One region of the Bradyrhizobium sp. IC4059 genome, then DNA from elsewhere that is predicted to be linked to it. Evidence: predicted binding sites of a transcription regulator. Region 1 holds the regulator's gene; each other region holds the start of a gene.
What was found. Region 1 encodes PhoB, which activates phosphate uptake and scavenging genes when phosphate is short. Its sites were predicted from a motif close to TGTCATNNANCTGTCAT; they were not measured.
Positions count from the first base shown of each region.

Region 2: a site for PhoB is predicted at 1,371-1,387, ahead of I6F12_RS35045 (DUF2794 domain-containing protein). Genes of this name have one in related genera too.
Region 3: a site for PhoB is predicted at 1,748-1,764, ahead of phnF (phosphonate metabolism transcriptional regulator PhnF). Genes of this name have one in related genera too.
Region 4: a site for PhoB is predicted at 2,388-2,404, ahead of phnC (phosphonate ABC transporter ATP-binding protein). Genes of this name have one in related genera too.

Region 1 is NZ_JADYVH010000009.1:189,703-197,188, reverse strand. It holds gene pstC (phosphate ABC transporter permease subunit PstC) at 82-1,071, shown strand; gene pstA (phosphate ABC transporter permease PstA) at 1,076-1,921, shown strand; gene pstB (phosphate ABC transporter ATP-binding protein PstB) at 1,918-2,739, shown strand; gene phoU (phosphate signaling complex protein PhoU) at 2,751-3,467, shown strand; gene phoB (phosphate regulon transcriptional regulator PhoB) at 3,490-4,197, shown strand; gene I6F12_RS26525 (GcrA family cell cycle regulator) at 4,497-5,009, opposite strand; gene I6F12_RS26520 (aspartate aminotransferase family protein) at 5,469-6,677, shown strand; gene argF (ornithine carbamoyltransferase) at 6,677-7,486, shown strand, end outside.
Region 2 is NZ_JADYVH010000019.1:12,765-20,250, forward strand. It holds gene I6F12_RS35040 (DUF1223 domain-containing protein) at 143-919, shown strand; gene I6F12_RS35045 (DUF2794 domain-containing protein) at 1,450-1,821, shown strand; gene I6F12_RS35050 (GNAT family N-acetyltransferase) at 1,952-2,482, opposite strand; gene I6F12_RS35055 (Bax inhibitor-1/YccA family protein) at 2,733-3,524, opposite strand; gene I6F12_RS35060 (FtsX-like permease family protein) at 3,805-6,375, opposite strand; gene I6F12_RS35065 (ABC transporter ATP-binding protein) at 6,372-7,091, opposite strand; gene I6F12_RS35070 (arylesterase) at 7,147-7,486, shown strand, end outside.
Region 3 is NZ_JADYVH010000007.1:306,747-314,232, forward strand. It holds gene phnE (phosphonate ABC transporter, permease protein PhnE) at 1-846, shown strand, start outside; gene phnF (phosphonate metabolism transcriptional regulator PhnF) at 983-1,714, opposite strand; gene phnG (phosphonate C-P lyase system protein PhnG) at 1,834-2,298, shown strand; gene phnH (phosphonate C-P lyase system protein PhnH) at 2,303-2,911, shown strand; gene I6F12_RS23380 (carbon-phosphorus lyase complex subunit PhnI) at 2,916-4,019, shown strand; gene I6F12_RS23385 (alpha-D-ribose 1-methylphosphonate 5-phosphate C-P-lyase PhnJ) at 4,016-4,912, shown strand; gene phnK (phosphonate C-P lyase system protein PhnK) at 4,905-5,702, shown strand; gene phnL (phosphonate C-P lyase system protein PhnL) at 5,725-6,423, shown strand; gene I6F12_RS23400 (alpha-D-ribose 1-methylphosphonate 5-triphosphate diphosphatase) at 6,436-7,486, shown strand, end outside.
Region 4 is NZ_JADYVH010000007.1:298,789-306,274, reverse strand. It holds gene phnE (phosphonate ABC transporter, permease protein PhnE) at 1-421, opposite strand, end outside; gene phnD (phosphonate ABC transporter substrate-binding protein) at 489-1,397, opposite strand; gene phnC (phosphonate ABC transporter ATP-binding protein) at 1,472-2,287, opposite strand; gene I6F12_RS23340 (chloramphenicol acetyltransferase) at 2,462-3,133, shown strand; gene I6F12_RS23335 (alpha-D-ribose 1-methylphosphonate 5-triphosphate diphosphatase) at 3,130-4,323, shown strand; gene I6F12_RS23330 (DUF1045 domain-containing protein) at 4,342-5,040, shown strand; gene I6F12_RS23325 (hypothetical protein) at 5,044-5,637, opposite strand; gene I6F12_RS23320 (selenium-binding family protein) at 5,721-7,121, opposite strand; gene I6F12_RS23315 (dihydrodipicolinate synthase family protein) at 7,478-7,486, opposite strand, start outside.

The DNA of each region.
Region 1 (7,486 bases):
GATCGGCCTCCTGCCGCATCCGGAGCGCGCCACCAACAACAAGCGTACATAAAACGGGTATAGGGGATCGGCGTGGCTGAGATGGCTGTTGAGAGCAATGTGATTGATGCTGCCGGTCCATATGATCGCGCCAAGGCCTTGAGCGCGTTCAAGCTCGGCGACGTCACCTTCTACTGGATCACGCGGTTGTCCGCGATCTCGGTGCTGCTGATCCTCGGCGGCATCATCATCTCGCTGATCGTCGGCGCCTTCCCGGCGATCCAGGAGTTCGGCATCTCCTTCCTGTGGACGCAGCGCTGGGCGCCCTCGGCCGATCCGCCGGTGCTCGGCGCGCTCGGGCCGATCTACGGCACGCTCGTCACCTCCTTCATCGCGATGCTGATCGCCATTCCCGTCGGTCTCGGCATTGCGATCTTCCTCACCGAGCTCTGCCCGCAATGGCTGCGGCGCCCGATCGGCATGGCGGTTGAGCTGCTCGCCGGCATCCCCTCGATCATCTACGGCATGTGGGGCTTCTTCGTGCTCGGCCCGTTCCTGGCCAACACCTTCCAGCCTTTCATGATCAGGGTGTTCGACGGCGTCCCCGTGCTGGGCGCGATCTTCGCAGGGCCCCCGTCCTATCTCAGCCTGTTCAACGCCGCGCTGATCCTCGCCATCATGGTGCTGCCCTTCATCACCTCGATTTCGGTCGACGTGTTCAAGACGGTGCCGCCGGTGCTGAAGGAAGCCGCCTACGGCGTCGGCTGCACCACCTGGGAGGTCGTCCGCAGCGTGGTGATCCCCTACACCCGCGTCGGCATCATCGGCGGCGTCATGCTGGCGCTGGGCCGGGCGCTCGGCGAGACCATGGCGGTGACCTTCATCATCGGCAACTCGTTCCGGATCTCCTCGTCGATCTTCGCGCCGGGCACGACGATTTCGGCGGCGATCGCCTCCGAATTTGCCGAGAGCGACGGCCTGCACCAGTCCGGCCTGATCCTGCTCGGCCTCCTGCTGTTCGTGCTGACGTTCTTCGTGCTCGCTGCCGCCCGTTTGATGCTGCTGCGCCTCGAAACCAAGGCCGGGAAGTGAAGCCATGAACCCGATCTATTCGCGCCGCCGCCGCTGGGACGTCGTCATTCGCGGCCTCTGCATCGCAGCCGCCGCCTTCGGCGTCACCTGGCTCGCGCTGATCCTGGTCACGCTGCTCTACAACGGCCTGGCCGGGCTCAACCTCCAGGTCTTCACAGCTGACACGCCGCCGCCCGGATCGACCGAGGGCGGCCTGCGCAACGCCATCGTCGGCTCGTTGATCATGACCGTGATCGGCGTCGGCATCGGCGCGCCGCTCGGCCTGTTCGCCGGCACCTATCTCGCCGAGTACGGCCGCAACGACAAGCTGACCTCGGTGATCCGGTTCATCAACGACATTCTCCTGTCGGCACCCTCGATCATCATCGGCCTCTTCATCTATGGCGCGGTGGTGGTGCCGATGCGCGGCTTCTCGGCGATTGCGGGCGCGCTGGCGCTTGCCGTCATCGTGATCCCGGTCGTCGTGCGCACCACCGAAGACATGCTACTGCTGGTGCCGAATCCGTTGCGCGAAGCTGCCAGCGCGCTCGGCCTGCCGCGCTCGCTGGTGATCAAGCGTATCGCCTATCGTGCCGCGCGCTCCGGCCTCATCACCGGCGTGCTGCTGGCGACCGCCCGCGTCGCCGGCGAGACCGCGCCGCTGTTGTTCACGGCACTGTCGAACCAGTTCTTCAGCCTCGGCCTGAACAAGACGATGGCGAACCTGCCTGTCACCATCAACAACTTCGTGCAGAGCCCCTACGAGTATTGGAAGCAACTCGCCTGGAGCGGCGCGCTGTTGATCACCCTGACCGTGCTTGCCCTTAACATTGGCGCGCGCATCCTTGGCGCCGAGAGGACTGCAAAATGAGTGAAATGTCTGTTTCCGTCAGCGCACCGACCGTTCATCCCGGCTCGCAGCCCCTGCCCGAGGCGCCCGCCAAGGTCACGGCGCGCAACCTCAACTTCTACTACGGCGACCACCACGCGCTGAAGAACATCAACCTGGCGCTCGGCACCAACCGCGTCACGGCGTTCATCGGCCCGTCCGGCTGCGGCAAGTCCACCCTGCTGCGCATCTTCAACCGGATGTACGACCTCTATCCGGGCCAGCGCGCCGACGGTCAGCTGTTGCTCGACCATACCAACATCCTCGACCCCAAGCTCGACCTCAACCTGCTCCGCGCCCGGGTCGGCATGGTGTTCCAGAAGCCGACGCCGTTCCCGATGACGATCTACGAGAACATCGCCTTCGGCATTCGTCTCTATGAGAAGATCTCCAAGTCCGAGATGGACGACCGCGTCGAGAAGGCGCTGCGCGGTGGCGCGCTGTGGAACGAGGTCAAGGACAAGCTCAATGCCTCCGGCCTGTCGCTCTCCGGCGGCCAGCAGCAGCGCCTCTGCATCGCCCGCACCGTCGCGGTGCGGCCCGAGGTGATCCTGTTTGACGAGCCCTGCTCGGCGCTCGACCCGATCTCGACCGCCAAGGTCGAGGAGCTGATCCAGGAATTGTCCGAGAACTACACGATCGCGATCGTCACCCACAACATGCAGCAGGCGGCGCGCGTTTCCGACAAGACCGCCTTCATGTATCTCGGCGAGTTGATCGAGTTCGACGACACCAGCAAGATCTTCACGTCGCCGAGCGATCGGCGCACGCAGGATTACATCACCGGCCGGTTCGGCTGAGGAGACGGAACATGGGTTCTGAACATACCGTAAAGGCTTTCGACAGCGACCTTCAGGAGCTCACCCGCCTGGTCGCCGAGATGGGCGGCATCGCCGAGCGCATGATCGTCGATTCCGTCGACGCGCTGATCCGCCGCGACGTCGCGCTCGGCCAGCGCGTCGTCGCCACCGACGTCGAGCTCGACGCGCTGCAGAAGCGCATCGAGGAGCGCGCCGTGCTCACCATCGCCCGCCGCCAGCCGATGGCCGTCGACCTGCGCGAGATCGTCGGCGCGATGCGCGTTGCGACCGATCTCGAGCGCATCGGCGATCTCGCCAAGAACATGGGCAAGCGCGTCGCGGCGCTGGAGACGGATTTCCATCCGCTCAAGCTGTTCCGCGGCCTGGAGCACATGACCGACCTCGTGCAGCAGCAGGTCAAGTCGGTGCTGGACGCCTATGCCGCGCACGACCTGCCGGCGGCGATGGCGGTGTGGAAGGGCGACGAAGAAGTCGACGCCATCTGCACCTCGCTGTTCCGCGAGCTCCTCACCTACATGATGGAGGATCCGCGCAACATCTCGTTCTGCATCCACCTGATGTTCTGTGCCAAGAACATCGAGCGGATCGGCGACCACGCCACCAACATCGCCGAGACCGTGTTCTACATGATCGAGGGCCAGGCGATCACCGACAAGCGGCCGAAGGGCGACATGACGACCTTCGCCACGACGGTGCCGAACACCTGACGACTTAAGGAGCTACGACCACATGGGCGCACGCATTATGGTGGTTGAGGACGAGGAAGCTCTCACCGAGCTTCTTCGCTACAACCTCGAAGGCGACGGCTATGACGTCGAGACGGTGATGCGCGGCGATGACGCCGACACCCGCCTCAAGGAGCACATTCCCGATCTGATCGTGCTCGACTGGATGCTGCCGGGCCTGTCAGGCATCGAGCTGTGCCGGCGGCTTCGGACCCGCCCCGAGACCAAGCAGCTGCCGATCATCATGCTCACCGCGCGCGGCGAGGAGAGCGAACGGGTGCGCGGGCTCGCGACCGGCGCGGATGATTATATCGTCAAGCCGTTCTCGGTGCCGGAGCTGCTTGCGCGCGTGAAGGGCCTGCTCAGGCGTGCGAGTCCCGAGCGCCTCGCCACCGTGCTCGCCTATGGCGATATCGAGCTCGACCGCGACAAGCGCCGCGTGGCGCGCTCGGGCCGGCCGATCGATCTCGGTCCGACCGAATATCGCCTGCTGGAGTTCTTCCTGGAGCATCCCGGCCGCGTGTTCTCGCGCGAGCAGCTGCTCGACAGCGTCTGGGGCCGCGACATCTACATCGACGAGCGCACCGTCGACGTGCATATCGGCCGCCTGCGCAAGCTGCTCAATCTTGGCCGCGAGCAGGACCCGATCCGCACCGTCCGCGGCGCCGGCTACGCGCTGGACGATCGCTTCGCGAAGGCTGAGCAGACGTAAGGCGCCAGCGACAGCTGGTTTGGCGAACTGCGGCGCCGATCTCGGCCGTCATCCCGGGGCGCGCGCAGCGTGAGCCCGGGATCTCAGCGCGAGCGCTTGCGCTGTTCGCGATTAGCCACAGGACGTGGTTTGGCGAAGACTCGGGGTGACCATCTCGCGCAACGATTGCGCCCCGCGGTTACGGATCCCGCATTCGCGGGGATGACACCGGGCGATTGGGAGCCGTCATCGTATGACGGCTGCAGTCTTGGCGATCAAGCTTGGCGATCAAAGCTTGGCGATCAGGGAATTCCGCAAGCTCACCGCGTGCCCGGTTTCGGTGCTGCGCGACGGCGATCCGCTGCGGGCTGATAGGCCACGCGCGAATGCTGGGCACAATAGGGCAGGCCGGAGAGCGCCTTGCCGCCGCAGAAGAAGAAATCCGGGCTCGAGGGATCGCCGACCGGCCAGTGGCAGGTCGCCTCGTTCAATTCCAGCAGCGACAGCCGCTGGCTCATCGGCACCACGTTGTCGTAGGTAACCGGCTCGGCTTCCAACTCGACCTCGAAGGCCTGCGCCAACGCGGTGTTGCCGCGCGCGACGGGGCGGGTCACCCGCATCATATGCTGCGCGGGCCGTGCCTTGCGCGGCCGCGGCGCTGCCGATGAAGGGCTCTTGGCGCGGCCGGACAGGCCGAGCCGGTGCACCTTGCCGATCACGGCATTGCGGGTCACATTGCCGAGCTCCGCCGCGATCTGGCTGGCCGAAAGTCCGGCCTCCCAGAGCTTCTTCAGCTGCTCGACGCGATCATCGGACCAGGTCAAAACCGTCATTGCACCCTTTCCCTCGCTGCGCGCCTGCCATCCTGGGGCCTTCGCAGCGAATGCTTTAGCCTTGAAAAACCCGTGCCGTCAGAATCCCTTAAGGCTCGCCGGGCGCGCTCAAGACGCCCGAACGTTTACGCCGGTACATGAGGACTTCTGGGATCAGAACTGCTGCACGAGATGTCGTATCTGACAGTCCAAACGCTACAATATGGCGTGACTCCCGCGCAAGAGTCCGCCGACTCGCTTCCACATGTTCCGTGGTGAAAAACCCGCAAAATCGGCACCGCAAGACTACGGAATCAGCGTTTCGCGAGGCTTTCCGGGCGGCATTGACACCCGTCTTGCCAGGCATAAGATAGTGCCACGTGCCGCCCTTAAAAGGCGGCACGTTTCGTTTTCCGGGGCCGGTCGATGGTGCGTCGCGCAATGCATGCCTCACACCGTCCGCAACATTCAAGTGACGTCATGACTAACAGCGCAGCGCCGCATTTGCTCCCCGTTTTCGCCAGGGCCGACCTCGGTTTCGAGCGCGGCGAAGGCTGCTGGCTGATCGCGACCAACGGCGATCGCTATCTCGATTTCACCTCGGGTGTCGCGGTGAATGCGCTCGGCCATGTCCATCCCGCGCTGGTCAAGGCGTTGCAGGAGCAGGCGACCAAGCTCTGGCACATGTCGAACCTGTTCCAGAGCCCTGACGGCGAGAAGCTCGCAAGCCGCCTCTGCAATGAGAGCTTTGCGGACTTCGTGTTCTTCTGCAATTCCGGCGCCGAGGCGCTGGAAGGCGTGATCAAGCTGGTGCGCCACCATCACTTCTCCAAGGGGCATCCGGAACGTTACCGCATGATCACCTTCGAGGGTGCCTTCCATGGCCGCACGCTGGCGACGCTCGCCGCCACCGGCTCTGCGAAATATCTCGAGGGCTTCGGTCCGCCGATGGACGGCTTCGATCAGGTGCCGCACGGCGACCTCGACGCCGTGAAGAAGGCGATTGGTCCGCACACCGCCGGCATTCTCATCGAGCCGATCCAGGGCGAGGGTGGCGTTCGTTCTGCACCTCACGCCTTCCTGAGGGCGCTGCGCGAACTCTGTAACGAGCGCGGCCTGTTGCTCGCCTTCGACGAGGTGCAGACCGGCATGGGCCGCACCGGCGAGCTCTTTGCCTACAAGCGCACCGGCGTCACACCGGATGTGATGTCGCTCGCCAAGGCGCTCGGCGGCGGCTTTCCGATCGGCGCGGTGCTGGCGACCGCGGACGCGGCGGCCGGCATGGGGCCCGGCTCGCACGGCTCCACCTTCGGCGGCAATCCGCTCGCGATCTCGGCTGCCAACGCCGTGCTCGATGTCATGCTCAAGCCCGGCTTCTTCGACCACGTGCAGAAGATGTCGCTGCTGCTCAAGCAGAAGCTCGCCTCCGTGATCGATCGTCATCCCGAAATCGTCAGCGAGGTGCGCGGCGAGGGCCTGCTGATCGGTATCAAGGCGGTGGTGCCCTCGGGCGATCTCGTCGCGGCGCTGCGCGCCGAAAAGCTGCTCACCGTCGGGGCCGGCGACAATGTCGTGCGCTTCCTGCCGCCCCTGATCGTCACGGAAGCGGAGATCGAGGACAGCGTCGGCCGGTTAGAGCGCGCCTGCGCTGCGATCTCCTCCAGCCAGACCAAGCGGGCGGCAAGCTGATGAGCACGACGCCCAACAAAGCTCCCAAGCACTTCCTGGACATCAACGAGCTGCCGCTCTCGGAGCTCAAGAGCATGCTCGCCGCCTCTTCGGCGATGAAGGCGAAGCAGAAGGCGCAGCAGCCGGTCAGGCCGCTCGAGGGCAAGACGCTGGCGATGATCTTCGAGCGTCCCTCGACCCGCACCCGCGTCTCGTTCGACGTCGGCATGCGCCAGCTCGGCGGCGAGGCGATCATGCTCACCGGCGCCGAGATGCAGCTCGGCCGCGGCGAGACCATCGCCGACACCGCGCGGGTTCTGTCGCGCTATGTCGACGCCATCATGATCCGCATCCTCAACCACGATGCGCTGCTGGAGCTTGCGGCCAACGCCACCGTGCCCGTCATCAACGGCCTGACGCGGCGTTCGCATCCCTGCCAGGTGATGGCCGACCTCATGACCTATGAGGAACATCGCGGCCCGATCGAGGGCAAGACGGTGGCCTGGGCCGGCGACGACAACAACGTGCTGGCGTCCTGGGCCCATGCCGCCGAGCGCTTCAAATTCCAGCTCAATGTCGCAACGCCGCCGGAGCTCGCACCGAAAAAGGCCATGCGCGACTGGATCAAGGCGACGGGCGCGCCGATCGTGCTCGGCACCGATCCGGAAGCCGCCGTGCGCGGCGCCGATTGCGTCGTCACCGACACTTGGGTGTCGATGGGCGACAAGGAGGGCGAGCACCGCCACAACGTGCTCAAGCCCTACCAGGTCAATGCCAAGCTGATGTCGCTGGCCAAGGCGGACGCATTGTTCATGCATTGCCTGCCGGCC
Region 2 (7,486 bases), on a different contig from region 1:
TACGCTTCAGATGGGCCCGCCCGGCGGAAAACCTCCCTTTGGACGGTGGCCCGGATGGATGAATGTACCGCGCCCCGTAAGACTACGGTGACCATCCGGCGATAAGATTTCCCTCTGAGAGCAACGGTGTGCGGCGTTCGACATGACGACAATGACGGCTTCCCATCTGATTCCACGTTGGTCCGGCGCCCTCTGGTCGGGAGCTCTCGGCATATGTGCGATCATCGCCGTCATTCGTCCTGCCGAAGCTGAACCCCGCGCCGTCGTCGAATTGTTCACCTCGCAGGGCTGCTCCTCCTGCCCGCCCGCCGACCAGATCATCGGCGATCTCTCCAAGGACCCCTCCGTCATCGCGCTGAGCATGCCGATCGATTATTGGGACTATCTCGGCTGGAAGGACACACTGGCGGATTCGCGCTTCTCTGCACGGCAGCGTGCCTATTCGCGCATGCGCGGCGACCGCGAGGTCTACACGCCGCAGGTCGTGGTCAACGGCTCCACCCATGTCATCGGCAGCGATCGCACCGGCATCGAGAACGCGATCGGCAAGACCGACAAGGGCACTGGCGTGATGAGCGTGCCGGTGACGATGTCGCTCTCGGGCAAGCAGATCAACGTGTCGGTGGCCGCAAGCAAGGAGCCCACGGTCTCGCGCGGAGAGGTCTGGATCTGCTCGATCGCGAAGTCGGTGCCGATCGCGATCACCCGCGGCGAGAACAAGGGGCAGCAGGTCACCTATCACAACGTGGTGCGCAGCCTGCTCAAGGTCGGCGACTGGACCGGCCGTCCGGAGAGCTGGACGGTGCCGATCGAGAACCTCACGCGCGACGGCGTCGACGGCGCGGTGGTCTACGTCCAGGACGGCAGCCGCGAGCGACCGGGCCCGATGCTGGGTGCGGCCTACACGTCGCTGCATTGAAGCAGGCAGAACGTCTCAGCAATTGATGCTCGTCATTCCGGGGCGCGCCTCTTGGCGCGAACCCGGAATCCATTTCTCAGCTTGTGTGATGGTAAATGGATTCCGGGCTCGCGCTTCGCGCGCCCGGGAATGACGGCGGACCCGGAAACATCTCGGCACAAACAAAAAAGGACCAACTTGCGTTGGCCCTCCTTGTCGTGCGTACAGACCCGATCCTGTTCGACCCCGGGGGGCTGGGGGCTGAGGAATCCGGAACCGAAAGGACCGGGTCAACGCACGTCACCCTTTTCGCAGTGCAGGGCGGCAGGCGGTTGGCAGAAAAGCGGCGATACTATGATTCCTGCTAACGATCCCGTGACGGTTTGCCGCGACGGAGTTCCACCCTTGCGTGTGCCCTGATGCGACGCCGATTCGATGGGTCGAGCCCCTTGCGATGCGGAACGGTTGGCGCAATCATGCAATTGTCACGAACGCGGTTCCGGGACGATCTTGGCGGACGCGGGTAGCCGTGCGATGAGGAGGCGCTTCCCATGAGTCTGACGTCGGAGGATGCCGATCCGAGCGAGCAGCGCGCGGCGGCGCGTCCTGCCGCGGCGCATGCGCAGCCGAACCGGGTGACGTTCAACCGGCTCGAGCTGCACCGGATTCTCAATCTCTACGGCCGCATGGTCGCCGACGGCGAATGGCGCGACTATGCCATCGACTTCCTGAAGGACCGCGCCGTGTTCTCGGTCTATCGCCGCGCCTCGGAAGTGCCGATCTATCGCATCGAGAAGGACCCGCGCCTGGCGCGCAAGCAGGGCATGTACAGCGTGATCTCGGCGACCGGCCTGATCCTGCGTCGCGGCCACGAGCTCGAGCGGGTGCTGCTGGTGATCGATCGCAAACTGGCGGTGGTTTAGCCGAACCATCGATCGTCATTCCGGGGCGCGACGAAGTCGCTAGCCCGGAATCCATCCCTCCCTCCACCGCCCCTGCCGTTCAATGGATTCCGGGTTCGATGCTGTGCATCGCCCCGGAATGACGGATGAACTACTTCCCCGGCACCGTGCTTGCGCCCTCGCCGAGGTCGCGCTGCATCATCACGGTGTCCAGCCAGCGGCCGAATTTCAGCCCGACACTGGGATGCGTGCCGATCATCTTGAAGCCGCACCTTGTGTGCACGCCGATCGACCCGGCATTGGCGGAATCGCCGATGACAGCGATCATCTGGCGAAAGCCGCGCGCTTCGCATTCGACGATCAGCCGTTCCAGCAGCATTGAGCCGACGCCGCGGCGGTGGAAGGACGGATCGAGATAGATCGAGTTCTCCACCGTGAAGCGATAGGCGGGCCGCGGCCGGTAGGCGCCGGCATAGGCATAGCCGGCCACGCGGCCGTCCAGCATGGCGACGAAATAGGGATAGCCGCCGTCGATCAGCGCGCGATAGCGGCGCGTCATTTCCGAGAGGTCGGGCGGCTCCAGCTCGAACGTCGCCGTGCCCTCGCGGACGGCCTGCTGGTAGATGGCGGTGACGGCGGGGAGGTCGGCCTCGGTGGTGGGCCTGATATCGGGTGCGGACATGGGGGAAGGATAGAGCGTTCCCTGAGGGGCCGGAAGAGGCTGCGCTGCCTCCACACCCGTCATTGCGAGCGCAGCGAAGCAATCCAGAAATGCATCTGCGGAGGGGCTCTGGATTGCGTCGTCGCATCGGCGCAAAATTGCTGCGCAATTTTGTCGCGAGCTCCTCGCAATGACGGGGAGAGGCCGTACCCTCAAAACAAAAACCCCGGCCTTTCGGCCGGGGTTCGTGTCCGTTCTCTCGTCTCAGAGCTTACTCGCGCTGGCCGAGGAGCTGCAGCAGCAGCGTGAACAGGTTGATGAAGTTCAGGTACAGCGACAGTGCGCCGGTGATGGCCGAACGCTCTGCGACGTCACCGCCGGCCGAGGCATAGCCGTAGATGTAGTCGTTCTTCAGCCGCTGGGTATCCCAGGCGGTCAGGCCCGAGAACACCAGCACGCCGACCACCGACACGATGAACTGCAGCATCGAGCTGGCCAGGAACAGGTTCACCAGGCTGGCGAGAACGATGCCGATCAGGCCCATGAACAGGAACGAGCCCATGCCGGTCAGGTCACGCTTGGTGGTGTAGCCGTAGAGGCTCAGCGCACCGAAGGTCGCCGCGGTGATGAAGAACACCCGCACGATCGAGGTGTGCGTGAACACCAGGAAGATCGACGACAGCGAGATGCCCATCAGCGCCGCGAACACCCAGAACAGGATCTGGGCGGTCGAGGGTGCCAGACGGTTGATGCCCGCCGAGATCACGAACACCATCGCGAGCGGCGCCAGGATGAACAGCCACTTCAGGGGGCTGACGAACATGGCGTAGCCGAACGGTGTCAGGAACACCTTGCCGACGCGGACGGCGTCCGCCGTCGGAACGTCGGTCACGGCGGCCATGTAGACGCCGAGCGCGGCAAGGCCGGTGATGGCCAGGCCAATGCTCATGTAGTTGTAGATGCGCAGCATATAGGCGCGCAGGCCGGCATCGACCGTCGCGGCGTCAACACGCCCGGCGGCCCTGCCGAAAGGAGAAGCGTAGTTACGGTCTAGGTCCGACATGGTCGAATTCCCGTTGGTTGGTCCGGTCCGGCACGAGGGTCGCCATGCCGCCGGTTCGTCAAATTCTATCTCGGAGACCGCTGCCAGCCGACTGAATTTTGGCTCACAATCGGGACTCCGAACCCATCCGATATGTGGGAAACTAACACATTCGCCGCAACCTTCCACGCGCGGCTGAATGTCGCCCTCGGCGTCAATCCTGACGCGAAGCTGACCGGTAGCGTGGTTAATCGCCGAAACCGGGCCGATTCCGCCCGGCACGATCTGCCGCTACATTTTGTCACAAATTTCGCAACACCGTCGCCGGCTTTTTGTTCAATGCCAGCAGCGTGCCGGCAAGCCCGAGCCCGACGGTCACGACCAGCGCGGCGGCGACCACGCCGGCGGCGCTGCCGGCCTGCCAGACGAAGCTCAGCGTCATCAGCCGCGTCACGATCAGCCAGGCCGCGATGCTGCCCGCGATCACCCCGAACACCGCGGTGGCAAGGCCGATCAGCAGGTATTCGAGGGCATAGGCGCCGAGCAGCCGCAGCCGCGTCGCGCCGAGGGTCTTGAGGATTACCGCATCATAGACGCGGTGGCGGTGGCCGGCGGCGAGCGCCCCGCCCAGCACCAGGATCGCGGAGATCAGCGTCACGGCGCTGGCGCCGCGGATCGCCAGGGCCAGATTGGTCACCACGGAGCCGACCGTCTCCATCACCTCGCGCACGCGCACGCTCGTCACCATCGGATAGGCGTCGGCGACCTCCTTGATGATCTTGCCGTCGCCCGCCGCCTTTCCGCCCGCTTCCGTCAGCGTCGCGATATGGGTGTGCGGCGCGCCCTTGAAGGCGTTGGGCGAGAACACCAGGACGAAATTGATGCCGAGACCCTGCCAGTCGATCGTGCGCAAATTGCTGATCTTGGCCGGAATGTCGCGGCCGAGCACGTTGACCACCACCTCGTCGCCGAGCTTGAGGCCGAGCCCGTCGGCGATCTTCTTCTCCATCGAGACCAGCGGCGGGCCGGAATAATCGGCGCGCCACCATTCGCCCTCGACCACCTTGGAGCCCTTCGGCAGCTCGGCGGTGTAGGTCAGGCCGCGATCGCTCTGCAGCACCCATTCGGAATCCGTGGTCGGCTTGAGCTCCTCGGCGCGCACCCCGCGCGCGGCGACGATGCGTCCGCGCAGCATCGGCACGTCCTCGATCCTGGCGCCGGGGGCGATCTGGCGCAGATACCCATCGAACTGCTCGGCCTGCGCGCTCGGAATGTCGATGAAGAAGAACGATGGCGCCTGGTCGGGGAGCGCCGCCAGGAACTGCCGGCGCAGATTGCCGTCGATCTGGGTGATGGTGACGAGCACGGCGAGCCCGAGCCCCAGCGACAGCACGACGGACGGCGTCAGCGCGCCCGGCCGGTGGATGTTGGCGATCGCAAGCCGCAGCATCGGCAGCCGCGTCCGTGGCAGCCGTCGTGCGATCGTCATCAGCAGGGCGGCGATGCCGCGCAGCAAGGCGAACACGACCACTGAGGAGGCCACGAACACCGCGGCGATGCGCCTGTCGAACGACAGGCCGATCACGACCGTGATGAGGAGTGCGATCACGACGGCCATGAACACGAGATAGCTCGCGCGTGGCCGGTGCCATTCGGAGCTGATGGTGTCGCGGAACAGCGCGGCTACCGGCACGTCGTGCACGCGCGCGAGCGGCCACAGGCCGAAGGCGAGCGCGGTGAGGAGGCCGTAGAGGAAGGACAGCGCGAGCTCGTCGGTGTGCACGGCCGGCACCACCGGCAGCGGCAACAGCTTGCCGAACAGGCCAACGATCGCAAAGGGCATCGCGGCGCCGAGCGCCAGGCCGATCACGGACCCGATCGCGGCCAGCAGGACCACTTGCGCCAGGTAGATGCCGAACACGTCCCGGCCGGTGGCCCCGACGGCCTTGAAGGCGGCGATCACCTCGAGCTTGCGGTCGATGTGACTCTTGACGGCATTGGCGACGCCGACGCCGCCGACCAGCAGCGCGGCAAGGCCGACCAGCGTCAGGAACTGCGTGAAGCGGTTGATGTTGCGCTCGAGCTGCGGCGAGGCGTTGGAGCGGCTGCGGATCTCCCAGCCGGCCTGCGGCGCGGCGCTGCGCGCATCCGCGATGAAGGCTTCGGTGGCGCGCTCGTTGTTCGCGGCCTCCGGCAGCTTGACCCGGTAGACCCAGCGCACCAGGCTGCCGGGCTGGATCAGGCCGGTGGCGCGCAAGGCCGCCTCGCTGATCAGAAAGCGCGGCCCGAAGCCGATGCCGCCGGCGAGCTTGTCCGGCTCGGCCTCGACGGTGGAGCGGATCTGGAACGTTGCGGACCCGATCGTGACGCGGTCGCCGGTCTTGAGCGAAAGCCGCGCCAGCAGCGTCGGATCGGCGGCGGCACCGAACGCGCCGTCACGCTCGGCGAGCAGATCGGCCATCGGCAGCTTTGGTGCCAGCGTCAGCTGTCCCAGCATCGGATAGGTGTTATCGACCGCCTTCATCTCGACCAGCGCCAGCTTGCCGTCAGCCGAACGCGCCATGCCGCGCAAGGTCGCAGCCGCCGACAGCGTGCCGCGCGAACGCAGGAACGCGACCTCTTCCGGCTTGGCCTCGCGCTGGAACAGCACGAAGGAGACGTCGCCGCCGAGCAGCGTGCGGCCCTCGCGTGCGAGACCGTCGCTCAGGCTCGCCGACACCGAGCCGACGCCGGCAATCGCCATCACGCCGAGCGCGATGCAGGCGATGAAGACGTAGAAGCCGCGCAGGCCGCCGCGCAATTCGCGCAAGGCGTAGCGCAGCGACAGCGCGACGGCGTTCGGCTTCGCGAACGATTCGGCCACGGCGCTCATGCGGGCGCAGACTGCGTGTCGATGCGCCCGGAGCGCAGGCGGATGACGCGATCGCAGCGATGCGCGAGCGAGGAATCGTGCGTCACCAGCACCAAGGTCATGCCGCGCTCGGCGTGCTTGCTGAACAGCAGATCGACGATCTGCTTACCGGTGGTCTCGTCGAGATTGCCGGTCGGCTCGTCAGCGACCAGGATCGCGGGATCGGGTGCCAGCGCGCGGGCGAGCGCGACGCGCTGCTGCTCGCCGCCGGAGAGCTGGGTCGGATAATGATGCAGGCGGTCACCGAGCCCGACCGATTGCAGCTCCTCTGCCGCGCGCTTGGCGGCATCGGGGTTGCCGGCGAGTTCGAGCGGCACAGCAACGTTCTCCAGCGCCGTCATGGTCGGGATCAGGTGGAAGGACTGGAAGACGATGCCGACCTGGCGGCCGCGGAAGCGCGCCAGCGCGTCCTCGTCGAGGGCATTGAAAGGCGTGCCATTCACCACCACCTCTCCGCTATCAGGACGTTCCAGCCCCGCCATCACCATCAGCAGCGTGGATTTGCCCGAGCCTGACGGGCCGATCAGGCCGATCGTCTCGCTCCGGCCGACCCGCAGGCTGATATCCTTGAGGATGTGAACGCGTGCCGCGCCCGTGCCCAATGAGAGGTTGACGTTGGAGATGGCGATGGTGTCCGCGGTAGCGGCGAGCGAAGAGGGGTCGATGCGAGTGTCCATGGTCCGGTCATATGGCAAGTCCGCACGCGGGGTCGAGAGGCGTTACGGATTGTTCATGCACATAGCCGTGTTGATGCTCGCCGTCATGACGATGGCGAATCCCGCTTGGGCGGGTGCGACAAAACCGGTCAAGCTGGTCGTCCTCGGCGATTCCTTGAGCGCGGGCCTTGGCCTTCCGGCCCAGGAGGCGTTCCCCCAACAGCTTCAAAAAGCCTTGCGGGCCAAAGGCATAGAGGTCGACATGACCAATGCCGGGGTGTCCGGCGACACCACCTCGGGCGGCCGCGACCGGCTCGATTGGTCGGTGCCCGATGGAACTGACGGTGTCATCGTCGAGCTCGGCGCCAATGACGCGTTGCGCGGCATCGATCCCGACGTGGCGCGCGCCGCGCTGA
Region 3 (7,486 bases), on a different contig from region 1:
TTCAGTTTTGAAAACCGGGCCGGCATTGCCCATCGGTATCCCGACGTCTTCCGGACCGATTGGTGGCAGCGGGGAAGGATCGCAATACTCGTCGGCGGGACGGTCGGGCTGTTCCTGTTCGGGATCGTCCAGCTCGATATTCCCTTTAATCGGCTCTCCCTGGGCATGGTCAGGCTGGGCGAATTCGTCCAGCTCATGTTGCCGCCCAACCCGGGTTCTTGGGCGGAGGTTCTGAAATATCTGCATGCGCTCGGAGAGACGGTGTCGATCGCGTTTCTCGGCACCCTGGGCGGCGCGCTGCTCGCGCTGCCGGTATCCCTGCTGGCGGCGCGCAACGTGGTTGCAAACCGGATCATCCGCCTATTGACCCGTCGTGGCCTCGATACCATCCGTGGAGTCGATACCTTGATCTGGGCACTGATCTGGGTCGGCGTCGTGGGGCTGGGGCCGTTTGCCGGCATCCTGGCCGTGATCTGCAGCGATTTCGGAACGTTCGGCAAGCTGTTCTCGGAAGCGATCGAGGTCGCCGACAAGAACCCCGCGGAAGGCGTTCGGTCATCGGGCGGCAGCCATCTCCACAGCGTCCGGTTCGGATTGCTGCCGCAGGTATTCCCGGTCTTGCTGAGCCAGGTGCTCTACTATTTCGAGTCGAACACGCGATCGGCGACGATCATCGGAATCGTTGGCGCTGGCGGCATTGGCCTTCAGCTTGCCGAACAGATCCGGGTGCTGGAATGGCAGAAGGTATCGTTTCTGATCCTCCTAATCCTGATAACGGTATCGTCGATCGACTGGATTTCCGGCAAGCTGCGCTTCGCGATCATCGGCAAGCGGACGGTCGCCTAACGTCGTGCTGCAGTCTTATCCGTTCCGATTGGATCGGAACGGAGCTCTGATTTTTGTTTTGACGCGTTTTCTCGACGCAAATCGTTTCCACCCCGGATCAAGTCCGAGGGCAGGCTTCGCTGGAAAACGCTCTGATCTAAGCGTTCTCCACCAGAAACTCCACACGTTCTGCCGCAAAGCGCGAGTGCTTCGTCACCAGCGGCTTGCCCGTGAGATCGTGGTCGGTGGCGTCCACCACCAGGATCGGCCGCCCGAGCGCCAGGTCGAGTCGTGCGGCGTCGGTCGCATCGACGATGCCGGCGGTGATTCGCGTCGCACCGCGGCGATAGTCGCGCACGCTAAAATGCTCCAGCAGTTTCGTCATCGAGCGCGTTGCCGCGAACACGGCGCCCGCCTCCGGAAACCGCTCCGCCGAGAGCCAGGTGGTGGAAACACAGATCGGCGTGCGGTCGGCGAGGCGAATCGCCTCGATCCGCACCAGGGGCGCGCCGGTCTTAAGGCCCAGCTCCCGTGCGAGCTCGCGCGTCGCGACGTCATCGGTCGCCTCGATCAGCCGGCCATGCGGCTCGCGGCCATCGGCGCCGACGATCTCGGAGAAGCGCGTGCGCGAGCGCAGGGGATAAGCGAGCTTTTGCGCCTCGACATAGGTTCCGCTGCCGCGCTCGGCGCGCACCAGGCCGCGCTCGGCGAGGGCTGCCAACGCGCGCCGCACGGTGTGGCGGTTGACGCGATAGGTTTCGGCGATCTCCATCTCGCCCGGCAATTTGTCGCCGGCCGCAAAGCGGCCGTCGGCGATGCCGCGCTCGATGCCATCGGCCACGAGGCGCCATAGCGCGACGCCCGAGGAGGCTGTGTCCTGCATGCTCATGTCGCGGGAAACCTACTCCAGAAATCACAGCATTGTCACGAAACAGTCATGGCGCGTCCGTATGAAGTTGTCTATTATAATAGACAACTTCGACGCGGCAAGTTCTGTCAAAAAGCTCGGTGGACCAGGTGACCCAGCACAACGACCAGCAAGCCCAGCGCAAGGCCGCAATGGCGGTGCTGGCGCACGCGGAGGCGGGCGAGATCGCCGCTCGCCTCCGCAACTTGTCTCTCCCGGATCACCACGATCTGCGCACGCCGGAGAACGGCCTCGTCATGCTGCGCGGCCGGGTCGGCGGCGACGGCGCGCCGTTCAATCTCGGCGAAGCCACGGTGTCGCGCGCCGCGGTGCGGCTTGCGAGCGGCGAGGTCGGGTTCGGCTACACGCTCGGCCGCGACGGTGAGAAGGCGCGGCTGATCGCGCTGTGCGATGCGCTGGTGCAGTCCCGCGATTTCGGCGGCGCGGTGGAGCGCGACGTTATCGCGCCGTTGCGCGAGCAGCTTATGGTCAGGCGCAAGCAGGCGGCGGCAGCGGCCGCCGCAACGAAGGTTGATTTCTACACCATGGTGCGCGGTGAGGGGTGAGATCATGACCACGATTGCGGAACTGCCGCCGGGTTTCGCCGACAAGGTGCTGTCGGCGCAATCGACGTTTCGCTCGGTCATGGACGCCATGGCGCGGCCCGGCTCGGTCCAGCGCATCGTGCCGATGGCGGGGGCGCCAGGGCCGATGATGCGCGGCACCGCCGCGATCGCGCTGACGCTGTTCGATCACGACACGCCGCTCTGGCTCGATGCGCGGATGGCGGAAAGCTCGGACGTGACGAAGTGGCTGAAGTTCCACACCGGCGCGCCGGTCGTGCAGGATTCGTCGATCGCTTCCTTCGCGCTCATCAGTGACGGCGGCGCCTTGCCTGCGCTCGAGCGCTTCGCGTTCGGCACCAGCGAGTATCCGGACCGTTCGACCACGGTGGTCATCCAGGTCGACAGCCTCGCCGCCGGGCGCAGCTTCGAACTGCGCGGCCCCGGCATTGACGGTGTCGCCACGCTGCAGGCGTCGATCAAGCCTTTCGACCTGTTCGAGCGCCTGCATATCAACGAGGCGCTGTTTCCGCGCGGCATCGATGTGGTGCTGGTCGCCGATGACGCTGTGGTCGCGATCCCCCGCACCACGCGCGTCGTGAGCAAGGGAAGCTAGAAGCATGTATGTCGCAGTCAAAGGCGGCGAACGCGCCATCGAGAACGCCCATCGCCTGCTCGCGCATAAGCGGCGCGGCGACCAGAGCGTTGCGGAAATCACGCTCGACCAGATCTCGGAGCAGCTCGGCCTGGCCGTCGATCGCGTCATGAGCGAAGGCTCGCTCTATGACCGCGAGCTCGCGTCGCTTGCGATCAAGCAGGCGCGCGGCGATTTGATCGAGGCGATCTTCCTGGTCCGCGCCTTCCGCGCCACGCTGCCGCGCTTCGGTGCCAGCGAGCCGGTCGACACCGGCATCATGCGGGTGCAGCGGCGGGTGTCGGCGACCTTCAAGGACATTCCCGGCGGCCAGATCCTGGGTCCGACCTTCGACTACACGCACCGCCTGCTCGATCCATCGCTCGCCCAAGGTTTTGTGCCGGAGAGGCCGGCTGCGGCCGAAGCCTCCACCGCGCCGACGCCGCGCGTGACAGACATTCTCGGCCGCGACGGGCTGATCGAAGCATCGCCGGAAGCCGAGGACGGCGCCAGCGTCGGCGATCTCACCCGCGAGCCGCTGAATTTCCCCGCGGACCGTGATTTGCGCCTGCAAAACCTCGCGCGTGGTGACGAAGGCTTTCTGCTCGCGATGGGCTATTCCACCCAGCGCGGCTACGGCCGCAACCATCCCTTCGTCGGCGAGATCCGTTTCGGCGAGGTCGAGGTCGAATTCGTCGCGGAAGACGTCGGCTTTGCCGTGCCGCTCGGGGCGATCGAGCTGACCGAGTGCCAGATGGTCAACCAGTTCAAGGGCTCCGCGACCGAGGCGCCGTGCTTCACCCGCGGCTATGGCCTCGCCTTCGGCCAGAGCGAGCGCAAAACCATGTCGATGGCGCTGGTCGATCGCGCGCTGCGCGCCCGTGAGCTCGGCGAGGAGGCGCTGGCCCCGGCGCAGGACGAGGAGTTCGTGATGTCGCATTCGGACAATGTGCAGGCGACCGGCTTCGTCGAGCACCTAAAGCTGCCGCACTATGTCGACTTCCAGTCCGAGCTCGGCCTGCTCCGAAAGTTGCGGCAAGAGTTTGCCGATGCCAATGCGCCCGATGCCATGAAGGAGGCCGCGGAATGAACGCGCCCGCCTACAACTTCGCCTATCTCGACGAGCAGACCAAGCGGATGATCCGCCGCGCGATCCTCAAGGCGATCGCCATCCCCGGCTATCAGGTGCCGTTCGCCAGTCGCGAAATGCCGATGCCGTATGGCTGGGGCACCGGCGGCGTGCAGGTCACCGCCGCGATCCTGGGGCCGCAGGACGTGCTGAAGGTGATCGACCAGGGCTCCGACGACACCACCAACGCGATCTCGATCCGCAAATTCTTCGCCAAGACCGCGGGCGTTGCGACCACGACGGCGACGGACGAGGCAACCGTGATCCAGACCCGTCACCGCATCCCCGAGACGGCGCTGAACGAGAACCAGGTGCTGGTCTATCAGGTGCCGATCCCCGAGCCGTTGCGCTTCCTCGAGCCGCGCGAGACCGAGACGCGGCGCATGCACGCGCTCGCCGAATACGGCCTGATGCATGTGAAGCTCTACGAGGACATCGCACGCTTCGGCCACATCGCCACGGCCTATGCCTACCCGGTGAAGGTCAACGCGCGCTATGTGATGGACCCGTCGCCGACGCCGAAATTCGACAATCCCAAGATGGACAATTCCCCGGCGCTGCAATTGTTCGGCGCCGGCCGCGAGAAGCGCATCTACGCCATCCCGCCCTACACCCAGGTGGTGTCGCTCGATTTCGAGGATCACCCGTTCGAGCCCTACCGCTTCAACGCGCCCTGCGCGCTCTGTGGCGCGGAGAATTCCTATCTCGACGAGATCGTGACCGACGACAAGGGCGGGCGCATGTTCGTGTGCTCGGATACGGATTATTGCGAGGGCCGCCAGGCCGCCGGCCATCACGGCAGCCTCAGTGCCGCGCCGTACAAGGATAAGGCGCAGGAGGCCGCGAATGGCTGATCAGAATCTGGTCGAGAACGACGAGCCGCTGCTGGTCGCAAAATCCCTCAGCAAGTCGTTCGGCCGCATCAATGCCTGTCGCGACGTGTCGTTCTCGCTCTATCCCGGCGAGGTGTTGGCGATCGTCGGCGAATCCGGCTCGGGCAAGTCGACGCTGCTGCAAATGCTGTCGGGCCAGCTCGCGCCGAGTGCAGGCCATGTGTCCTATCGGATGCGTGATGGCGTCACCCGCGATCTCACGACGCTCGGCGAGGCCGAGCGCCGCTTCCTGTTCCGCACCGATTGGGGCTTTGTGCATCAAGACCCCGCGCAGGGCCTGCGCATGGCAGTCTCGGCCGGCGCCAATGTCGGCGAGCGGCTGATGGCGGTGGGGTGGAATCACTACGGCCGCATCCGTGAGACCGCGTCGGATTGGCTGACGCGCGTCGAGATCGACGTCGCGCGCATCGACGATGCGCCGCGCACCTATTCCGGCGGCATGCGCCAGCGCCTCCAGATCGCCCGCAACCTCGTTACCGAGCCGCGGCTCGTGTTCATGGACGAGCCGACCGGCGGCCTTGACGTATCGGTGCAGGCGCGCCTGCTCGATCTCTTGCGCAGCCTCGTCGCCGAGCTGAACCTCGCCGTCATCATCGTCACCCACGATCTCGCGGTGGCGCGCCTCTTGTCGCACCGCGTGATGGTGATGAAAGGCGGCCGCGTCATCGAGACCGGTCTCACGGACCAGGTGCTCGACGACCCGCGCGAGCCCTATACCCAGCTCCTCGTCTCCTCGATCCTGCCGCCATGAACTTCACGATATGAGCTTTCCAATGACCGCCATGATCGACATCACTGACGCCGGCAAGACCTTTACGATGCACCTGCAGGGCGGCATCGAGCTGCCTGTCGTGCGCGGCGTGACCTTCCAGGTCAATCCAGGCGAGTGCGTCGTGCTGTCGGGGCCGTCGGGCGCCGGCAAGTCGTCCATCCTGAAGATGATCTTCGGCAATTATCGCTGCGATAGCGGCTGCATCGGCATCCGCCATCGCGGCAAAGTGGTCGATCTTGCCACCGCCGAGCCACGCCAGGTGCTCAACATCCGCCGCTCCACCATCGGCTATGTCAGCCAGTTCCTGCGCGCGGTGCCGCGCGTCGCCACCATCGACGTCGTCGCGGAGCCGCTGATCGCGAATGGCATGAGCCGGACTGAGGCACAGGCGCGCGCCGGCGAGCTGCTGCATCGTCTCAACATCCCCGAGCGGCTCTGGCAGCTTCCCCCCGCGACCTTCTCCGGCGGCGAGCAGCAGCGCGTGAACATCGCCCGTGGCTTCATCTCGGAGCTGCCGATCCTGCTGCTGGACGAGCCGACCGCCTCGCTCGATGCGGTCAATCGCGCCGTGGTGGTCGAGCTGGTCGCTGAAAAGAAACGTCAGGGCGTCGCCATGGTTGCCATTGTCCATGACGACGAAATCCGTCATTTGATTGCCGACCGCATCGTCGACGTCACCGGCTTTGCCGCCGCGGCCTGAAGGAATGGGGAAATGAAGAAGGAATCCGTGATCGCCAACGCCAGGATCGTGCTGGCTGACCGGGTGATCGAACAGGGCTGGCTCGCGCTTGCCGACGGCCGCATTGCGGAGATCGGCGAGGGGACTGCGCCCGCGGGTGCCGAGGATGCCGGCGGCGATCTGATCATGCCCGGCCTGATCGAACTCCACACCGACCATCTCGAGGCGCATTACGTGCCGCGGCCAAAGGTGTTCTGGAATCCTGTCGCCGCCGTCATCTCCTATGACGGCCAGCTCGCGACCTCGGGCATCACCACCGTGTTCGATTCGCTCCGGGTCTGGCGCGAGGACGGCGCCGAGGAGGTCGATGGCCGCGCCGGCGTGCTCGCCGCCGCGATCACCACCGCGCGCGAGGCCAACCTGCTGCGCGCCGATCACTTCCTGCATCTGCGCTGCGAGATCCCGATGCCGAGCGTGGTCGAGGAGGCCAAGGAGCTGATCGACCGTCCCGACGTCAAGCTGATGTCGCTGATGGACCACACGCCGGGCCAACGCCAGTTTCGCGACGAGGTCAAGCTGCGCGACTATTACCGCGGCAAGGGCGGCGGCAAGACCGATGCCGAGCTCGACGAATTATTCGCAAAGCGCTTCGAGTATCAGAGGCTCTACGCCGCGGCCAACATGCGCGAGATCGTAGCGCTGGCGCATCAGTACAACATTCCGCTAGCGAGCCACGACGACACCACCGAGGAGAACGTCGCGGACGCCGTGCGCGACCGCGTCTCCGTCGCGGAATTCCCGACCACGCTTGAGGCCGCGCGCGGCCTGCACCAGGCCGGCATCGACATCCTGATGGGCGCGCCGAACGTGGTGCGCGGCGGCTCGCACTCCGGCAACATCGCCGCGGTCGATCTCGCCCGCGAGGGCCTGCTCGACATCCTGTCGTCGGATTACATTCCGTCGAGCCTTTTGATGGCCGCGTTGCAATTGCCCGAGCATGTGCCCGCGATCAGCCTTCCGGCCGCGGTCCGCACCGTGACGAAAGCGCCCGCCGAAGCGGTCGGCCTCACCGACCGCGGCGAGG
Region 4 (7,486 bases), on a different contig from region 1:
CCAGAGCGCGCCGGGTGACGAAAACAGTCGTTCCTGATTTCACGAGATTGGCCGAGGCGAGGAAGCAAAGTGCGAAACCGCACAGCGCACCCGAGAGGGTGCCCATATAGGCGATCAGCAACGTATCCCCGAGAAGCCGTGCCCAGCGCGGCAATCCCCACAGCCAGTCCGCCAAATCGCTCCATGCGGTCGCGAACGAAAATTTGGGTGCGATGCTGACGAAATAGGCCGGGAAGCGCCAGAAGTTCTCGACAAAATCTCCGAGACTGACCTCGCCCATCCAGCCCGCGGCAATGGCAACGGCGATCAGGACGGCGGCACCGAGCCATACGCGCCGGCGCTTGGCGGCAATTGCAGCCGCATAGCGATCGGCAAGCTCACGCAGCCTGGCTTCCGGAAATTCGGGAACTGCTGTTCGCATGGGATGTTCGGAAGAGCCGACGGGCAGATCTTGCAATCTGCCCGCCTTGTCCAACCCTTGGTTTCCCTCAGGATTTCTGCTTACGAATGCTGTCGACAAACTTGGTCAGTTCGATCACGGCCTCATACGCCTTGTGGTCGACCTCGACGTAGGGCAATTGCTTCCCCTCGTAGATCTTGTCGAAAGCCGCCTTGTCCTTCACCGCAATTTCCAGCACGGCTTTCTTGATCGCCGCCTTGAGGTCGTCAGGCAGGCTGCTGAGATAGGCCATCGGCGAGTTCACGATCTGCTCGGACTTCATGATGATCTTGAAATCCGCGGCCTTCGCCATGCCCTTCCGTTCCATCCGGAGCAGGTTCGATTCCTTCTCGTCGTTCCACCAGTTGAACGCCGCGTCGCAGGTGCCCTGGGAAAGCCCGATCACCGCGTTTTCATGGCTCCCCGAGTAGACCACCTTGGCGAAGAACTTCTCCGGGTCTATGCCCATCTTGTTCATCGCGAAACGCGGCACGTTGTTGCCGGAAGTCGAGTTGGGATCGACGAGGCAGAGGTTCTTGCCTTGCAGGTCCTTGATGTCCTTGTAGCTCGAATCGCTTTTGACATAGAGAACCGAGTAATAGCCTTTGGTGCCGTCGCCGTTCACCTCGATCGCGAACGGTTCGACCTTCGCGCCAATGATGTAGGCACGCGCGTAGGACGCCGGGCCGTACATCGCAATGTGAATGTTTCCTGCACGCTGACCTTCGATCACCGCGGCGTAGTCGTTGGCGATGCGCAGCGTGACCTTGGTTCCAAGCTCGCGGGACAGGTACTCCGTCAGAGGCGTCCAGCGGTTGGTGGTGCCGGAGGCATTCTCGTCGGGGACTTTTGCGAAGATCAACTCAGGATATTTCGCCTTCCAGTCCTGCGCCGCAGCGGCTGAAACTGAAAATGCCAGGGCCGCCGCAGCGGCAACGATCGTACGACGGTCTATCATGACGTCTCCCATTTCAAGGTTATGAAACTGTCGAGTTCCGGCTCTGCGCTAGGCTCGATTTAAAGAAGCAGCGATCAGGCCACGGCAACCGTGCGGAGGGCAGGAACTGCTGTGCCGACCGATGCATCCGCGGGCGCAACATCCATGACTTCATTCGCCTCGAGATCGTACAGCTCGCGCGCGATATGATCGGTCAAGGCCGCCGGCGCGCCGTCGAACACCACGCGTCCGGCCGCCATGCCGATCAGGCGGTCGCAATAGCTGCGGGCGAGATCGAGCGAATGCAGGTTGCAGAGCACGGTGATACCGAAATGCTTGTTGATGCGCAGAAGCGCATCCATCACGATCTTGGTGTTGCGGGGATCGAGCGAGGCGATCGGCTCGTCGGCAAGGATAATGTCGGGCTGCTGAACCAGCGCCCGCGCGATCGCCACGCGCTGCTGCTGACCGCCCGAGAGCTGGTCGGCGCGCTGGGCCGCGATGGCAGCCATGTCGAACTGCTCGAGCGCCGACATCGCGATGGCCTTGTCTTCTTCGGGCCAAAGCTGCAGCAGCGACCGCCATGTCGGCACCGTCGACAGCCGCCCCATCAGCACATTGGTGAGGACGTCGAGCCGGCCGACGAGGTTGAACTGCTGAAAAATCATCGCCGACCGCGCACGCCACTGCCGCAGCTCCTTGCCGCGCAGCGCGGTGACGTCGACGCCTTCGAACAGGATGCGGCCTTCGGAGGGCTCGATGAGGCGGTTGATGGACCGCAGCAATGTCGACTTGCCGGCGCCGGATCGCCCGATCACCCCGACGAAGCCGCCAGGGGAAACTTGAAACGAAGCATCGTCCACAGCGGCCTTCGCGCCGAAGCGACACGTCAGGCCTTCAACCACCAGCATCGAGGGGCTCCAGAGTAGCTGGAGCCAACCGCTAACGCCCTTGGTTAACACTTGTGTGACAAGGCTGCTGCAGTGCGGCCATCCTACGCACGTCATCCCCTGTCATCTCATTGTCACGACACCGTCATCCGGCCGCTCGAAGAAAGACTCCCGCCCTCGCACTTCGGATGCAACATGGCCGCCAAAGCTCTTTCGGTTCAGCCGACCGTCGATCCCTCGGCCAAGCTGCATGAGACCAGGCTTGGCGCCTACACCGAAGTCGGCGCGCGCACGATCCTGCATGAAGTCGCGATGGGCGATTATTCCTATGTCGTGAACGATGCGCAGATCACCTACGCCACCATCGGAAAGTTCTGCTCGATCGCGGCGATGACCCGCATCAATCCCGGCAACCATCCGATGCATCGCGCCACTCAGGCGCATTTCACTTACCGATCCAGCGCCTATTTCGAAGGTGAGAGCGACGATCTCGAGTTCTTCGACTGGCGCCGCCGGCATCACGTTCATATCGGCCATGACGTCTGGATCGGCCATGGCGCGATCGTGCTGCCGGGCCGCAACATCGGCACCGGCGCGGTGATCGCCGCCGGCGCGATCGTCACCAAGGACGTGCCGGCCTACAGCATCGTCGCCGGCAATCCGGCCCGCATCGTGCGGCGGCGATTCTCGGAGGAGATCGCCGGACGGCTCGCAAGGCTTGCTTGGTGGGACTGGGATCACGACAAGTTGCGCGAGGCGCTGCCCAATTTCCGCAAGCTCGGGATTGAAGATTTCCTCTCGGCATACGAAGCAAAAGCGAGCTCACTCGCCAATTCTCCTGCCAGCAAACGAAGCGCGGTCGCGTGACAGACATATTCATCGAAGGCGGCCGGGCCCTGATCGGCGCCGAGCTCGTCGAAACCTCTCTTCTCGTCTCCGGAACAGACATTGCAGAGGTCGATGCTTCTCGCGGCCGGGCGCGGCTGGCACTGGATGCCCGTGACCTGCTGGTGCTGCCCGGCATCGTCGATCTGCATGGCGATGCCTTCGAGCGGCAGATGATGCCGCGCGCCGGCGTCGACTTTCCGATCGACGTCGCGCTCGCCGACAGCGACCGCCAGGCGATCAGCAACGGCATCACCACCGTGTTTCACGCCACGACCTGCTCGTGGGAGCCGGGCCTGCGAAGCGCCGACAATGCGCGCGGCCTGATGGAGGCGATCGAGCGGCAGCGTCCGCAGTTCGCTGCCGACACCCGCTTCCACCTGCGGCACGAGACCTTCAATCTCGATGCCGAAGCGGAGATCGCACAGTGGCTCAGCGAGGGCCGCGTCGACCTGTTCGCCTTCAACGATCATATGGACGGCGTCGTTGCCGACATCTCCAACCCACGCAAGCGCAACCGCATGGTGGAGCGCACCGGTCTGTCGAGTGAAGAATTCGACCGGCTGGTCGAGCGCGTGGTCTCGCGCGCCGACGAGGTGCCCGCCTCGGTGTCACGCCTGGCCGCTGCGGCCCGCGGGGCCGAGGTGCGGATGCTCTCGCACGACGATTCGAGCCCGGCGATGCGCCGGGACTTTCGCGAGCTCGGCGCCTTGATCGCGGAGTTTCCGATCAACGAGGAGACGGCGCAGGCTGCGGCCAGCCACGGCGATGCCATCGTCTATGGCGCGCCGAACGTCGTGCGCGGCGGCAGCCACACCGGCTGGACCAGGGCCTCCGACATGATCGCCAAGGGGCTCTGCTCGGTGCTGGCGTCTGACTATTATTATCCCGCGCAGCTGCTCGCCGCGTTCCGCCTGGCCGCCGATGGCGTGGTGCCTCTGGCTCAGGCCTGGGATCTGGTCTCCGCCGGCCCGGCGCGCGCGACCGGCCTCACCGATCGCGGCCTGCTCGCGGAGGGACGCCGCGCAGACATTCTCCTCGTCGACGACAACGTGAAGCTGCGGCCGCGGCTGATCGCGGTGATCTCAGGCGGCAGGCTCGTGCATCTCACCGACGCGACGCGGCTGCTCACCGCAGTGGCGGCCCCGCGCGAGACTGTCGTCGCGGCGTAAATTGGTTATGCTGAGGCAATGACAGGTTTCCCCCGCTACGCGATCTATTTTGCCGCAGGCCGCAACAGCGCCCTCTCCCGCTTCGGCGCCGAGCTGCTCGGCTATGACGCCTACAGCGGCGGCGAGATTTCGTTTCCAGAGCAGGCGCTGCACGCCGCGCCCGACTGGCGCGAGCTCAGCGCCGATCCCCGCAAGTACGGCTTTCACGCCACGCTGAAGGCGCCGATGGCGCTGGCGCCCGGCAAGACCGAAGCCGAGCTGCTGGCCGCCTGCGAGGCGTTCGCGGGCAAGACACGGCCTATCCCGGCAATCCGACCGATGGTCGATGCCATCAGCGGCTTCATTGCCGTTATTCCGGCCGAGCCGATGGAAACGCTCCAGCAACTTGCCGCTGATTGCGTTCGCGAGTTCGACCCGTTTCGCGCCGCGCTGACGGCGGAAGATCGCGCTCGGCGCAAGCCGGAGAAGCTCAGCGAGCGGCAGCGCGATTATCTCGACCGCTGGGGCTATCCTTACGTGATGGAAGAATTCCGCTTCCACATGACGCTGACGGGGCGGCTGGATGCGGAGCGGCGCGGGCCGATCCTTCAGATGCTGCGAACACGGTTTGCGGCGCTGGGGATCGAGACGCTCGCGATCGATCGCATTGCCCTGTTCAAGCAGGATGATGCCAAGGCGCGGTTTCGCATCATCGGCGAGTGGGCTTTGGTGCGGTAGACCTCAGCGCGAGGCCGCAAGATTGAAAGCGAGCGCCACTGCGCCAACCAGAACGAGGCTGGTCGCCCAGACTGCATCCAGGTTGAACCAGCTTCGCGAGACGAACCTCAGTCCCAGATGGCGGTAGACCAGCCACGCCAGACATCCGCCGGCGCCGACCATGGCGGCAACGTGCACCAGCGACACCAGCACCGCCATCCCGAGATTTGCCGTCATCAGCGCGCCCGCCGCCTGATGGCCGGCATCGAGCTCGAAGGCCTGGCAGAGCCCGAGATAGATCGGCACGAGCATCAGGGCAGCGCCGTGAGCGATGGCGACGGCAAATGACCAGAGCACCAATTGCGTCGGCGGAATTCGTGCCAGCGCGCGCGGATGACGCCGGTCGATCAGCCGGTAGACGCCAAAGCCGATGACGAGAAGACTCGCACCGATCTGGATTGGACGCTGCCATTCGGCCAGTACGAGCAGGAAGGCGAACGGCAGCAGCACGAGAAGTGTTGCCAGGAGGTGCCCGGCCGCCAGAGCCCACAATGCACGGAAGAGCGCGAGGGGGCTCTTGTCCATGAGCCCGGCCGAAACGGCGAGCGGCCATCCCATTCCCGGATTGACCCCGTGGTAGAGACCGCTCGCAACAAGCGCGAGCCACAGCCAGCCAAGGGCCGGGCTCGCCTGCGTCCCATCTAGACCGACGGGTAGCAAAATGAGTCCGTCGAACAATCGCCGCCCTCGAGCCTGATCTGGTGCGCACGATATCCGTCGGGGAAGCTCACGAAATAGTCCTTGTCGAGTTCGAGGCCGCCGTTCCGACCGACATTGGCCATGACTTCCACACCCGGAACCCCGTCGGGATAGAACTGGTCGTCCCAGGTGGAATAGAGCGAATTGGTCCAGTACACGCGCCGGCCGTCGCGGCTGATCTCGACCATCTGCGGACCCGCCGCAAAGGGCTTGCCGTTCGGATGGGGCGTGCGGCGCGCGATGCCGCCGATGTGGACCGAGCCCGCAAGCTTCGGCTTTCTGGGATCGCTGACGTCGTACTGGCGCATCTCACCCGTGCCCCAGCACGAGACATAGAGAAACCGGTCGTCCATCGACAGGTCGATGTCCGTCACCAGCGGCGGCACGGCGCCAAATCCCTGCAGCAGCGGCGGCAGCTTCTCCTTGGGCGCGGGTTCGGGAGGGATCGTCGCCGTTTTCTCGGCATGGAATTTTCCGCCCTCGCGCCACCAGGTCCAGATCGACGCTTCGAGGTTGGTGGTGTCGACCACGACACCGACGAAGCCGTACTCGCGAACCGGATCGTGCGCGGGGCGCACCTCCAGCGCCATCTGATGATTGGCGCCGAGGTCGATGGTCTGGACGTTGCGACGGGCGCGAAGGTCCCAGAAGTGGAGGCGATGGCCATATTTGTTCGCAAGCAGATCTTCCGGGACGATCCCGTTCTCGAACTGCGGCGGTAACGCCCATTCGCTCGTCACCATGTAATCGCGCGGCAGATTCCACCAGAAATCATAATGCAGCGTTTGCGGGCCACGGTCGATCTCCCATCGTCCAAGAACTTCGAACGTCTCGCAATCCATGATGAAGACGCCCGGAGGTCCGTTGGTGCCGTCCTTGCCGCCGCCACCCAGCGTGCTCACGTAAATGCCGTCCGGCCCGCAATGGATCGTGTGCGGTCGCGAGTAGCCGGTCTTCTTGAAGACCTCCTCTGGCTCGATGATCTTGTGGATCTTGGCCTTCGTCGGATCGGGCTTGGTATCGATCACGTAGATCCGCGACGAGCGCAGCCCGGGGATAATGAGATAGCGCCGCTCGATGAAGGCGTGTCCGGAGAGCGGCGACAGGGCGGAGGAGCAAGCATTCCAGCCGAAATGATGAAACTCATCACCCTTGTTGGGCATCGCTACGGTATGGACGATCTGGCTATAGGTCGGCGATCCCGGCTTGACGTCGATGACCGCGAGAGCATCCGGCTTTGAGAAATCCGGACTGAGCAGCAAGGTGTAAGCAAAATTCTCCGCAGGCGCTTCCATCGCAAGCTTGGGCGATGCGTGAAAGGTAGGATCCGGCCTCATCGTCATGGCACTGCCTCCCTGTTCTGTCGGTTTGCACCAACCTGGCTCGGGATAGTGGCAAAAGAAGAGCTGTTGCGCGATGTCCTGGGAATCTCCGCAAGGCGCCGGTTGGCGCGCGTACATTATGCCATCGCGGGGCTATGGGGAACGGCCCGGAACGCGCTAATTCGACGCCTTCAGGCGAAATGGGCATCCCTCGTTCATTTCGAGCGAGGGCGCACAAGTCGCTCCTCGCAGCCTTCGTAGGGTGGGCAAAGGCGCAAAGCGCCGTGCCCACCGCTCTTCCCGCGGGCGCGCAAGTTGGTGGGCACGCTTCGCTTTGCCCACCCTACGACAGCTTCACGCAATGACGGGGGAGAGAATTACTTCCC